DNA from 2 places in the Paenibacillus sp. FSL W8-0439 genome. Region 1 is predicted to be linked to the other one. Evidence: predicted binding sites of a transcription regulator. Region 1 holds the regulator's gene; the other holds the start of a gene.
The links. The regulator Rex, encoded in region 1, represses fermentation and respiration genes when NADH is low (regulators of the CRP and FNR family bind a similar motif). The targets are predictions, from matches to a motif close to TTGTGAAATATTTCACAA.

Region 1 (6,642 bases):
TCGGTTGGAGCCTTACAATTTTTGCATTTGGAAGTTGCTGCTGAATTATTGCTGTCATTTTTTGCTCGTCGACTCCGTTTTTCATCAGCTCGGTATGAACACCACTTGGATCTGCGGCAGGTATGTTAGGTTGCCCCTCCATTTTTTGAAAAGGAACCCACACCATTATATTTTCATTCTGTGCGTTTTTTCCTTGAACTACCCAATATATCTGATCCCACACAGACTTCCAAGTCTGAGTCGTGCTAACCAGACCACCTGATTGCTTGGCCTTCATGATAGCGGCATTTTTCTCAGCCACCTGGTCTTGAGTAACATACGAATAATACCAGAAAATGCTGACCAGGATCAGTATTACGGCCAAAATGGCGACCGCTATCCATTTCTTCTTATTTTTCAAACCTGTGCTTCCTCTCTAAGGGGATGTGACACCTAAATTAGCGCGACAGCAGCCCTTCAAAGGCGGCTTGTGCCTCATGTTTGATACGTTCCTCGTCCATCGTCAGGCATTCGCCATTTTTCACAACCTGACGGCCGTCTACCCACACATGAGCCACGTCTTTGGCACTTGCAGAGTATACGGCATGAGAAATAAGATCTGTACGCGGCAAGAAATGGGCCTGATTCAGATCTAGCGCGATAAAGTCAGCCTTATTGCCTGCTGCCAGCGCTCCTACCTCTTTTAAACCAATCGACTTTGCACCGTACTCTGTTGCCAGACGTAGTGCTTCATTTGCAGGAACTGCCGTTGGGTCGCCAGATACTCCCTTGTGAATGAGTGCTGCCAGACGCATTTCCTCGAACATATCCAGGTTATTATTGCTGGCAGGACCATCTGTTCCGAGTGAAACAGTAACTCCTGCACGCAGCAATTCAGGCACTCTAGCTACACCACTTGCCAGCTTCAAGTTGCTGCCTGGATTATGCGATACCGCCACACCTCGTTCCGCTAACAAAGCTATTTCTTCGTCGTTCAAGTGAACGCCGTGGGCAACAAGTGAAGGACGGGAGAAAAAGCCAAGCTTATCTAAGTGTGCAACTGGACGCAAGCCGTAGTCGCGTACGTTTTGTTCAACTTCGGCGATCGTCTCGGACATGTGCGTATGCAACGGTAAATCGAGATCATGTGCTGCTTGAACAAATTTCTCAATAAACGCAGGCGGGCATGTGTATGGGGCATGAGGAGACATCATTGTTGTGATACGTCCGTCTGCTTTTCCATGCCAGTTACGCGCAAAAGTCACGGCCTCAGCTAGCTTGATCCGCTGTTCTTCTTCTGAACAGAGTCCAATGGCTCCACGCATCAAGCTTGCACGAATGCCCGACTCTTCAGCTACACGAGCCACCTCATCCATATGATCGTACATATCCAGGAAAGTCGTGGTTCCACCTTTCAGCATTTCCAGCACTGACAAAGAAGTTCCCCAGTACACATCCGTAGATGTAAACTTGGCTTCCATAGGCCACATTTTTTCCTGAAGCCACACTTGAAGTGCCAAATCATCTCCATACCCTCGCAGCAGAGACATCGCCGCATGACCATGAGTATTGATCAGACCAGGTAAAAACAATAACCCCTTGCCGTCGATTGCTTCTGTCTCTTCCTCACCCGCAGGCAAAGTCTCGCCAATGTAAGTAATACGGCTATCCTCCACAATCATAAAACCATGGATTACCCCAGCCTCGGGTCCATTCACGGCAAAAGAACCGTTTTTAATCATCCATTTATTCACTGTCATATTGTACTTCTTCCTTTCCGTCCTCCAGATAATAAGCGAGGCTAAGCAAATCAGTTGTAAAGTCTGTGGCATGTATCCGAATGTTAGCTGGTGCCTTGAGAATGATAGGTGCAAAGTTTAAAATCGCTCCAATTCCACTCTCAATCAGCCTATCAGCTACGTGCTGTGCCTCAAAATCAGGTACAGTAATAATCCCGATTCGTATATTTTTTTCTTTCACAGTCGCTTCCAGTTCATCCATCGGCTGTACGACCAAAGTATTGATTCTGGTCCCAACCTTATCCGGGAACGCATCAAAAACCGCCACAATCTTCATATTGTCTTTTAAATAAGCATTATAGTTCGATAGGGCTTGACCCAGATTACCCGCTCCGACCAATACTACATTAATTTGCTGGTCGATTTTCAGGATATGGCGTATTTTCTCAATTAGATAAGAAACATCGTAACCGATGCCCTTCCGACCAAAATCGCCAAAATAGGCAAGATCTTTACGAATTTGGGCCGGATTCAAATCTAACCTCTGTCCCAGCTCTTGAGAAGAGACCGTAGCCACCTCCCGTTTGTGCAGTGCATTCAGATAACGTAAATATACGGGTAATCTCCGTACGACAGCCTCTGAAATTTTATCTGATTTCATACTTGCTCCCCCTAATTGTAACGGACTTTAAGTGTCCGTCCGTTGTGCCTCAGTCTCCGGGGCGGATTGGAGCCATTCGGCGATGCGGGGCACCATTTGCTCCGATGGCATATGCTCCATTTTTGGTCCCGGTAACGAGTACAAAAAGTGCTTTCCATAATAGGATTCGATCACACGCGTATCGTAAACGATGACGACTCCGTGGTCGCTCGCTGTACGTACCAATCGCCCAAATCCCTGTTTGAAGCGAATAACTGCTTGTGGTACAGACAGCTTCATAAATGGATTCTTCTTCTGCTGCTGGAGCAACTCGCTTTTGGCCTCCAGTAACGGGTGGTTGGGCGGTTGAAACGGCAAGCGAACGATAGCCAGACAAGTCAAAGCTTTCCCTGGAATATCGACGCCTTCCCAGAAGCTACTGGTTCCCAGCAATACAGAAGCTTTCGCTTCCTGAAAACGGCGGGTTAGCTTGCTGCGACTCCCACTGTCCACACCTTGTCCTAACACGGTAATATCGCTGGACGCTAACGCCTCTTTGAGCGGCTCATACACTTGCCGGAGCATCCGATAGGAAGTAAACAGAACGAGCATTCTCCCCCGCGTCGCCTGGGCAGTCGCTCCTAGAGAGCTAACGAGCATCTCTACAAAATGTGCATCTCCTACACTGCCCTTCACACTCGGAAAATCTCGCGGAATGACCAGCAACACCTGATCCCTGTAATTAAAGGGTGATGGGAGCTGTGACGTCATTAATCGTCCTTGATCTGCTGCCTCCTGCAAGCCGAGTTGATCGGTCATGTACTGAAACGATTTATCTACCGATAAAGTAGCAGATGTCAGAATAATACTTCTTTTTTTGTCAAAAAACATTTCTTTCAACTGGCGGCTCACATCGACGGGCACCGCATAAAATTGCAATGATTTACTACGGAATTGTCCACTCGCTTCAAGCCAATATACGGTTGTTTCATCATCGAGTCGTATAAAGAAGCGCAAATTTTCCCTAATCCCCGCCAAATCCTTAAGCAGACCCGTGATATCTGTAATGAGACTATCCGCCGCATAATCGTCATGTTCTTCCTTGACATCCAGCATCAGCTTGTCGCCCTTGCGCAAAATTTCGCTCAATGTTACATAAAGCTGATTTTCCAATGCCGCCGCCTGATCCCACTTTGCAGGCTTGGCTGACGGTTTGAGACGCGAAGAAAATTGCCCCGTTTCACCTGGTGTGGCATCAGTTCGCTCTGGTAACATGCCAAACAGCTTATCGCTTAGTAGGTCCCAAGTTTCCTTAACCTCTAACACAAGTGGGTACAACTGATCAATGACCGAGGCCCATTCCGTCGACTTCTCATGCCCCGACTTTGCCAACTGCTGACGTAACGAAGGCAATTGCCCATTCTTGCTGTCCTTGAACAATCGAGTCAGCGTATGCACGAGTGTGAAATATTTCATATGCATGCCCAGGTGCTTACCAGCTACTTCCTCTAGATGATGTGCCTCATCAATCACCAAGTGTTCATAGCTAGGCAGCAGCTGATGACTTGCTTTGACGTCGGTGAACAGCTTGGAGTGATTCGTTATAACCACATCCGCTGTTCCAGCTTCATGACGTGCACGATGATAGTAGCATTTGCGGAACCATGGACAAGAACGACCAAGACAGGACTCGGAATCACTAGCTACCGTTTCCCAAAAATCCCCTCCACGGTTGCTCAGGTTTAGTTCCTCATCATCACCGGTTTCTGTCAGAGTCAGCCAGACAATCATTTGAGCCGCTGTAATCAAGTCTTCCTTTGGTGTCGCGAAGTCTCTTCTGTTTATTTTATGTTCAAACTTACGCAGACACAAATAATGCCCCCGTCCCTTAAAGATGGCAGCCCGGAACGGGAACGGAATCACTTTGGTCAGCATCGGAATATCACGCTCTCGCAATTGCTCCTGCAGATTAATGGTATGCGTGCTTACGGTGACCCTCTGCCCATATTTTACACTGTGATACAGTGACGGAAGCAAATAGCCCAGGGACTTCCCTGTTCCTGTACCCGCCTCAATCAACAAATGCTTATCTTGACTCAGGGCTTGATTTACACCCTCAATCATTTGTATCTGCGCCTCGCGCTCCTCATATTGGCTCAAGGATGAACGCAAATTGTCCCGTACATCATCCATATACTGCTCAAAGGAAACGCCTGACAGTGGATTCGGATCATCTTCTCTGCGTGGAGCAGCCAGTTCAGTCCAATCTTCCACTTTAAGCGCAAGCTGACGAAAAAACTGATGTTTCTCCAAATCCTGAATAGGATCTAGCTCTTTCTCTTCTCGTATGCCGTCAAGAAACCAACCCAGGTCGCTGTCTTCCTCTGCGAACAAATCGCTAAGCCGCTGTATCGTTATCAGAGGCAGTGCTTGAAGCTCGCCCAGACACTTTAAAAACACCTCAGCCGTAGCCAACGCGTCGCTGTCTGCTTGATGAGGGCGGTCATGCGCCAGCCCAAACTCTGAGGAAACAAAACCTAGCTGATAAGAAGATAATGATGGAAACATAATTTTCAGAAAATCCATCGTATCCAAAATTCTACCGCTAAAGGGTAAATATCCACACCGGTCCAAAGCGCTTTGCAAAAAATTAAAATCAAACGCCACGTTATGACCGACGAGTACGACATCGTCCAGCATAGGCACGAGCTCCATCATCATTTCTTCGAGTGCAGGTGCATCCTTGACGTCATCGTCTGTAATTCCGGTCAATCCGGTGATAAAAGGTGGAATAGATCTGCCAGGGTTTACATAAGAGCCGTAAACACGGGAAATGCTGTTATCATGATCTATAATTGCAAGTCCGACTTGAATGATGTCATCCGCGGACTGGGTGCCTGTCGTTTCAAAATCCAATACCGCAAATTTCATTCGAGCTTAATCCTTTCTTATGACACATACAATAATAATAACTCTGTATAATAGCATAGCAGAAGATTGCCTGTTTGGAAATTAAGACAGCCAAAAAAGACGATGCACACGCCGCCTAAGAGAGGTGGGCATGCATCGTCTTACTCGGTGTCTGACAACTACATCCAGGTCAACATGGAGCTGTCGTAGCGAAGCTTTTCGACACCGGACAAACAGGCTTGCATATTGTGCAGTGGCTCGGGCAACGTTGGATCGAACTGATGCGCGAGAGCAAAATATTTTTGCGCCTCTTTTACGTCAGCCTGCTTTGCCATCAAACAACCCAGCGCATTATAGATGACCGCTTTTAGCCCTGGCTGTTCAGTCAGGTGCAGCACCTTTTGAAACTGGCTTATAGCCTCTGCTGGATCATCCAGTTGAAAATGAGCCATTCCCATATACATGTGACTCTGCCAGCTGTTCGGAAAATGCTGTAGCACCTGCTCAAATTGCTGGATTGCCTCCGGGTACATAAGTAAGCGATAATACCCCTGCCCCCGGTTAAATGCCGGTAGCTCCTTTTCAGGCAGCTCAGCGTCAGACATGTCGGCCTCTGCAGAAAATCCTGCTGCACGCAGGTAAACCATTTTTTCCTCAAAGGCCAGCCACTCATCCATAATTCCGTCACTCATTCTCCGCAGCAGACTCCAGTGCTGTAGCAGCTCCTGTCTGCGGGGGCCCTGGGCTGATGGGTAATGCTTCACGATATCATCTAACATGCTGTTCATTTCTGCGAATACATGCTGGAACATGTGCATCCCGCCCTTACGAAAGATGGATTAATACACTCACATTTTTCGCTTAAAAGACGGGTTTCATCCGCATTCCCATTCATTACATGATCGTTGCATGTACTTCCTTGTTCATCGTTTGGGCTGGTTTATTATGTTCATCCACAAATACCACAGTTGGTTTGTATGTTTTGGCCTCTTCATTCGACATGGAAGCATAGGAAATAATAATGACTGTATCACCGGGCTGGACCAGACGGGCTGCCGCACCGTTGAGACAAATCACGCCGCTCCCACGCGGTCCGGGGATCACATAGGTTTCCAGTCGAGCTCCATTGTTATTGTTTACAATTTGAACCTTTTCATTCTCCAGCAGATCTGATGTCTCCATTAAATCTTCATCTATGGTAATACTGCCCACATAGTTCAGGTTAGCTTCAGTAACCGTCGCGCGGTGAATTTTAGATTTCATCATGGTTCTAAACATGGGAAAGTACCTCCACTTTCTGTATTCTTATATTATCAATCAGTCGGGTATTCCCAAATTTTACGGCTAGCGCAACAATGACATCTTCTTGCACAT
Region 2 (6,642 bases), 860 kb from region 1:
TCTCCAATCCGGGCGGACCTGGATCGGTAGCCAATCCGGCCAACTACCCAGAATCCTTTGCCACGGGGGCAACCGATATCAATGATAAACTGGGAAGCTTTTCATTGCTGGGACCCTCACCTTACGGTGAGATCAAGCCCGAAGTCTCCGCACCGGGAGTAAATATCCGATCATCCGTAGCTGGTGGCGGTTATAAAGGTGGATATAACGGTACTTCTATGGCGGGCCCTCATGTAGCGGGTCTTGCTGCTCTATTGCTGCAAGCGAATCATTCTCTTACCGTGGATCAGCTGGAGGAAATTCTGGAAAACACAGCTACCCCTCGGACAGATAGTACATATCCTACTTCGCCAAACAATGGATATGGACATGGCGTCATTAATGCGCTTGATGCAGTCGGGTCTGTCATGCAGGGTCTGGGCTCTGTATCCGGTAAAGTCGTAACGGGTGGCGACGATCTGGAAGCGCCTGTTCTTGAGCATACACCGCCTGCAGCTGCATTTGAGGGTATTGATATCCCTTTGACTGCACATGTAACGGACGATGTCGGCGTAACAGCCGTTGAGGCCTTTGCCAAAACAGCGGGTTCGTCAAACTATGTATACATTCCGTTGGAGCGGACCTCTGGAGACAGCAAAGATGGTACATATCAAGCGTCCATTCCAACCTTTTTGGTGGATAGCAAAGGTTTGGAATACTATATCCGTGTAAATGATTTCGGTAATAATGGTTTTGAAACGGAAGTATATAAGGTGAATGTCTCCAAAGGTGTTAAACCAGGCTACACACAAGACTTTGAAAAAGACATTGCCGGTATTAATATCGGGGGTCAGGGTAGTGTTTGGAAATGGGGAACCCCGACAAGCGGCCCTAAAGGCGCACATTCGGGTACAAAGGTCATCGCGACCAATCTCGAAGGCCAATACCAGACCAACTCCAACAGTTATTTTGTGGCCCCTCCAATTGATCTGACTGAGAGTTCCAAAGGGGCACTGGTCAGCTTCAAGCATTGGTACGATCTTGAAAACAATTCTGATTTCGGCAAAGTGTATGTAGCGACCACAAACAATCAGAATGCGTTTGAGCAGGTATTATCGTTTACTGGCACCAGCAATGGCTGGAAAACACAATATCTTGATTTGCGAGCGTTTGCGGGTCAAAAGGTATACCTCCTGTTCAACTTTACTAGTGACAATACAATCGTGAAAGATGGCTGGTATATTGACGATCTCTCCATTCAGGAACCAGACAGCGTTGCACCTGCTGCCCCTGGTCATTTGACTGCTGAAGCAGATACTGTGGGCAACGTTACACTCGCCTGGGGTGCTTCCTCTGATGAAGATGTGAAGCAGTACAAGGTGTATCGTTCAACCCAGTCCGGTAAAAATTATACTTCCATCGGTACAACCTCTGGGCTGACCTACACGGATACGATCACTGTCGGTGGTGCGACCTATCATTATGCAGTGGCGGCCGAGGATTATAGCGGTAACGAAGGTGTCAAGTCGAACGAGGCTTCACTAAGAGTGGACGTGCCGGATACGCTGTATAGCGATCATTTTGATGGCAGTTCAGACAATGGTTGGACTCATTCCGGGACCAAGGATGAGTGGGAACGCGGCATTCCTAAGGAAGTAGGACCGGAAAGCGCAGTGTCCAAACCGAATGTGTGGGCCACCGATCTCGATAGCAACTATGAGAACGGTGCTGATTTTTCACTGGTTTCTCCAAAAATTAATTTGAATGGTATACGCAACGCAACACTGACCTTCAACCACTGGTTTGAAATTGAAGGCGGCTATGATTACGGATATGTAGAAGTGTCCAAAAACAATGGCGACACGTGGAGTGAGCTGGGTAAGTTCTCGCATAATACAAGTGGTAAAAAATGGGCACCTGTTTATTATAATCTGGACAACTATACCGGCAATGAGATTCAAGTTCGCTTCCGCTTGAAATCGGATAACAGTGTGAACAAGAATGGCTGGTATATTGACGATTTCCGTGTGCTAGGTGTTCCAGCTTCGACAGTGACCAAGGATATCGTACCTGAGTCCAATATCAAGCTGGAAAAAGCAGAAGAACAATTCCCACTGTACAAAATTACAAGCACTGAAAAGAGTGAATTTCAGGAAAAAGTGAAGCCGGCAGAAGCATCAGTGGATCGTGGACGTGTCGGTCTCGACAGTCTTCCAGCTAGTGCTACGGTTACGGTACTGGAAACCGGACGTTCGGTGAAAACAGACCCAACCACGGGCAAATACAGCTTCACTCATGTAGCGGGTGACTATACGCTGAAGGCCGAAGCCTACGGTTACGTGCCTCAGACGAAAGCAGTTACGATTGAAAATAACAAAGTCATCAGAGCAAACTTTAGTCTCCAGGCTGTCCCACACGGTACGATTCACGGGGTCATCACCGACAAGCAATCTGGTGAACCGATCCAAAAAGCGAAAGTATTGGTGCTGGAGGATGCACGTATTGCTCCTGTAGAGACGAATGAGGCTGGAGAATTTACGCTGGACGTGCTGGAAGGAACATACACATTGTCCATCGCAGCCGAAAATTACTATAGTGACAGTATTTCCGTTACGGCTCCTCCAAACGGCAGTGTAGAAGCGAATGTCACGTTGAAGCCTTTCATCGGTTTTCAAGGAGGCATCGCCTATGATGACGGTACAGGAGAAAATGCCAGAGCCTTTAACGCGGCAGGCAATTCATGGGCAGTGAGAATGACACCTGAGTCGGAAGTGGCACAGGTGACAGGAGCATCACTGTTGTTCTGGAACTCTGCTTTCCCGAATCCGGGAGGAACAGCATTCCAATATTCTGTCTATGACGCCTCCGGTGCAGCAGGAGCACCTGGACGTCTATTGGCTGGTCCATTCGACGGAACAGCTGTACGGGATGAGACACAATGGACGACGGTACAGCTTCCAGAGCCGGTGACGGTTCAAGGCGATTTCTATATTGTATATACACAGTCTGCGGTAGGCACACAGTCGCCGGGCCTTGCTACAGATGAAAACAGCCCCAATGCGCTTCGTAGCTGGCAAGGTGTAAGCGGCACATGGAGCCAATCCCCTGAAGAGGAAGGGAACTACATGATCCGGGCGATCGTCAGATATCCGGTCAACGCTCCAACGATTACAACTCCTACGAAGGCAACGTATACGCAGGAGGATACGATTACCGTAACAGGAACTTCTCCGGCAGAAGGGGCTGATATTCAGCTCTTTAACGGCAAAGAGTTGGCTGGCACAACGAAAGTGAAGGATCGTCAATTCAGTTTGGCGGTCGATCTTCAGCCAGGTGCTAATCCGCTAAGTGTTCAAGCAGCGGTATACGGCAAAGTAACGGATCGTTCCGAGCCGGTGGTTGTAACGCTCGATCAGACTAAACCGGGTCTGATCCTGACTTCGCCTGGTGAGGGAGCACGTACGAACGCAGGTGTGGTCAGTGTAACCGGTACGGTGTATGACGAGTTCCTTAGTGAATTGACGATTAACGGCGAGCCTGCTGAATTCGGAAGCGACGGCAGCTTTAACAAACGTTTGCTTATCAACGAAGGTGAAAACCAAATTACGGTAACGGCCAAAGATCTTGCCGAAAACGAAACGAGTGTTACACGCTCGGTGTATGTCGATACAGCGCTGCCGAAACTTGAAAATATTAGTCCTGCTGAGGATGTACGTATCACTCCAGGGCAGCCGGTACGGGTATCTTTTGACAGTGCATCTGGTTTGGAGGCATCCTTCCATGTGGAGTTGCCCTTTAACCTGTCCACTTTGGCCCGTAATGAAATTCCATTAAATGAAACTTCATCAGGTCACTATGAAGGTATTTATCTCACTTCATCTTCTCTGAACCTGGAAGGCGGAGTCATCGTGATCCGGGTAAGGGATGCAGCGGGGAATGAAGTGGAAACGGAGGCGCCGGGAAGATTGTATGTAACCCATGGTGGAGGAGAGGGTCCTGGTCCGAATCCACCTACATCGAATGAAAAGCCGGTAGCTATTATCCAGGCGAATGACTCAGCCAAGAAGAACAAAAATGTACAATTTAACGCCAAAGCCTCCCGTGATGCAGATGGTGAGATCGTCAGCTACAGTTGGAATTTTGGCGATGGCGATACGGCGGTTGGTTCGAAAGTGAAGCATAAATTCACCACAGCCGGAACGTATACCGTGGAGCTAACAGTGACGGATAATGACGGCGCAAACGGTAAGGCAGTGCACACCATCACGATCCGTTAACAGCAAGTAAGAGCAGGGGATAGAAGATTTTTTAGAATGCAATGCAGGCCCACAGCAAGCCACTGTTAATAGAGGCTGCTGTGGGCCTTTTTTAATTTGTCCAACAGTTCAGGAAGCGATACAATGAATAGTACTCTATAAAGTGAATCGTTTCACAATAATATTTTTTAGCAGGAGAGGATCATATGATTCATTTGGAAAAAGAAAGCGGACGTATCCGTCTTGTACTCGATGCCTATTTTATGGGAGAAGATATCGTTGTGCTCATATCAGGCGGTGATCAGCCTCACTTGGGGACGATTACAGCAGGGGCTAGGCTTGAGCCGATTCAAACCGTGCAATTGCAAAACCACAAGGAATTTTATATTACTGAAGAAATTGCAGTTCGCTTGCGTAAAGAGTTTGCGGGTAACTTCGCCATTTGCTGCGGGACGCATTTGGATCATGCAACCAAGGACGAAATCCGAATGTTGACAGACATGGCTATACAAATGGGAAAAGAGCTCATTGAAGAACTTAAGCAAGTACGCTTGTAGGGACCTTTTTAAGTGAACTCCTGAAAGAGTAGATTGCGATAGGGATATTTACTAAAGGGATACTTAAAGAGCAATGCAAATCCATTATCCTCAATGTCTACAGATTTTAGCGCAGAGGATGGAATTAAACTACGGATCATTACTTGAACTGCACGCTGGTCTTGCCTGTTGATCGCTTTGGCTAAGGCAGAAGCAAAGCATTCATTGCGTGCCAATTCGCGATACAGCGGAAAAACGGCTTTGGCAATGGCGCGATGAACCTTCGGTTCAAATGTAAACTGCACCATCCCGGGTGGAATCGTCGTACCGTTCGTATAATAAAGCATTGGTGGCTGAGCTAAAAAGGAAACAAAGTAGCCGATCCCATTCGTGCCTAAGCCTTGCTTGGCGGCAAATGGCGCTACTGAGCAGAGAAGGGATTTCATCCGATCCAAATTACCCTGAACGACAGCTCGTGACCATTGGACGGCAAAAGCACGTCGGGTTGCAATAGCTTTGTAAAATGGCAGCATGGCGGCGGATATTTTCCGAAGTGTCTCTGCATGTAAACGTTGGTGAGGCGAGCCCTTTCTGCGGGATGTTCCACGATATAACATAGCTCCGTCCTCCTTGGCAGGATGCTCTCATGGAGCGCAATTTATCTGTAATAGGTACAATACTGTATGCCCGGTTATCTCAAAAAGTGCTAAGATGCTATGCTGCTACTTTTCAACGTTCTAATTTAAAAAATTGAAATAAGTACTGTCCTGATTTGTAAGATTGTGGTACCCTAGAACTTATATATTGTTATTATAATTATTGGAGTTGAATTAAACAGATGAGTGACTTGTACAAGGAGCCTCGATCTTCCGATCCCTTTCAGGAGCCGAACGATTATAACGCCCCATTTAACCAGCCCCCAGTAGTTCCACCTACAAATAGTAAAGCTGTTGCGTCGATGGTGCTCGGGATTTTATCTGTTGTCATTCCCTATCTTGGGTTGATCATCGGAATTGTAGGTATTATTTTGTCCAGTCTTTCCCTGAAGGAAATTAATCGTCATGGTGAGCAAGGCAGAGGCATGGCTATTGCTGGACTGGTATGTAGTATTATCGGCACACTAATTTATGCATTGATTATCATTTTCTTGGTTATTGTTTTTGTTGTGGCGGCTTCCAGTGGCGACTCGGATATTTTTTCAGACATTTAATGAATTAAAGAATGCTTGAGTCAGACTAACCATTCACGATTTGCCTATTGGATGCTATGATAGAGGGAGTCCAATCAAGGAGAGTGAAGCTGTATGGCACGTACTCAAACACAAAAAGCGTTAAGCAAGGCGAAACGCGCCGGGATCTATTGCGCGGCACAGAGCCGCAAAACGAATGATCATTATGGCGAGATTTCACAGCACACGCGAATGAAGCCGACCAAGCAGGAACAATTACAAAAGGTCAAGCACAAGAAGCGACTCGTTCAGGGTGACGCTTCTTTTTTTGTCTTAAGCGAAGTCGAAAAACTTCAAGGAAGTGAATGTATAGGAGCGGGTAGTATTTTCTATAATATAGCTCAAAAAGAACTTGATAATAATTATCATTCTTGTTAGAATCATAAGAAAGAAGGAACCCTGGCAGGGGCTCCTTCATGATAAAGCTATGGTTTGGCTTGAAAACTAAGGTCTACTTTGCTTCAAAGGTTTTGCAGTCTGTTTCTTCGGACGTGTGAGTGTTTGCAGGCTTGTTGCTTACAATATAAATGGAGCTTGCGCTACATTTATTATCCTGAGCCCAGTACGTGCATGAGTTGACTTCGCACAGAACGTCTTTTGCCATATTGTTCACCTCCTTATAGGAATGTGATGGGCTGAGCAA

Region 2: lpdD (prenylated flavin chaperone LpdD) is a predicted target of Rex. The motif match lies at 4,397-4,414, and genes of this name have one in related genera.

The regions. Positions count from the first base shown of each region.
Region 1 is NZ_JBBPAK010000001.1:3,356,618-3,363,259, forward strand. It holds gene MKX36_RS14335 (cell wall elongation regulator TseB-like domain-containing protein) at 1-400, opposite strand, end outside; gene MKX36_RS14340 (amidohydrolase) at 438-1,739, opposite strand; gene MKX36_RS14345 (redox-sensing transcriptional repressor Rex) at 1,726-2,379, opposite strand; gene dinG (ATP-dependent DNA helicase DinG) at 2,407-5,289, opposite strand; gene MKX36_RS14355 (tetratricopeptide repeat protein) at 5,448-6,080, opposite strand; gene panD (aspartate 1-decarboxylase) at 6,163-6,546, opposite strand; gene panC (pantoate--beta-alanine ligase) at 6,539-6,642, opposite strand, start outside.
Region 2 is NZ_JBBPAK010000001.1:4,215,007-4,221,648, reverse strand. It holds gene MKX36_RS18095 (S8 family serine peptidase) at 1-4,256, shown strand, start outside; gene lpdD (prenylated flavin chaperone LpdD) at 4,442-4,792, shown strand; gene MKX36_RS18085 (hypothetical protein) at 4,801-5,388, opposite strand; gene MKX36_RS18080 (DUF4190 domain-containing protein) at 5,610-5,981, shown strand; gene MKX36_RS18075 (hypothetical protein) at 6,075-6,377, shown strand; gene MKX36_RS18070 (DUF1540 domain-containing protein) at 6,451-6,603, opposite strand.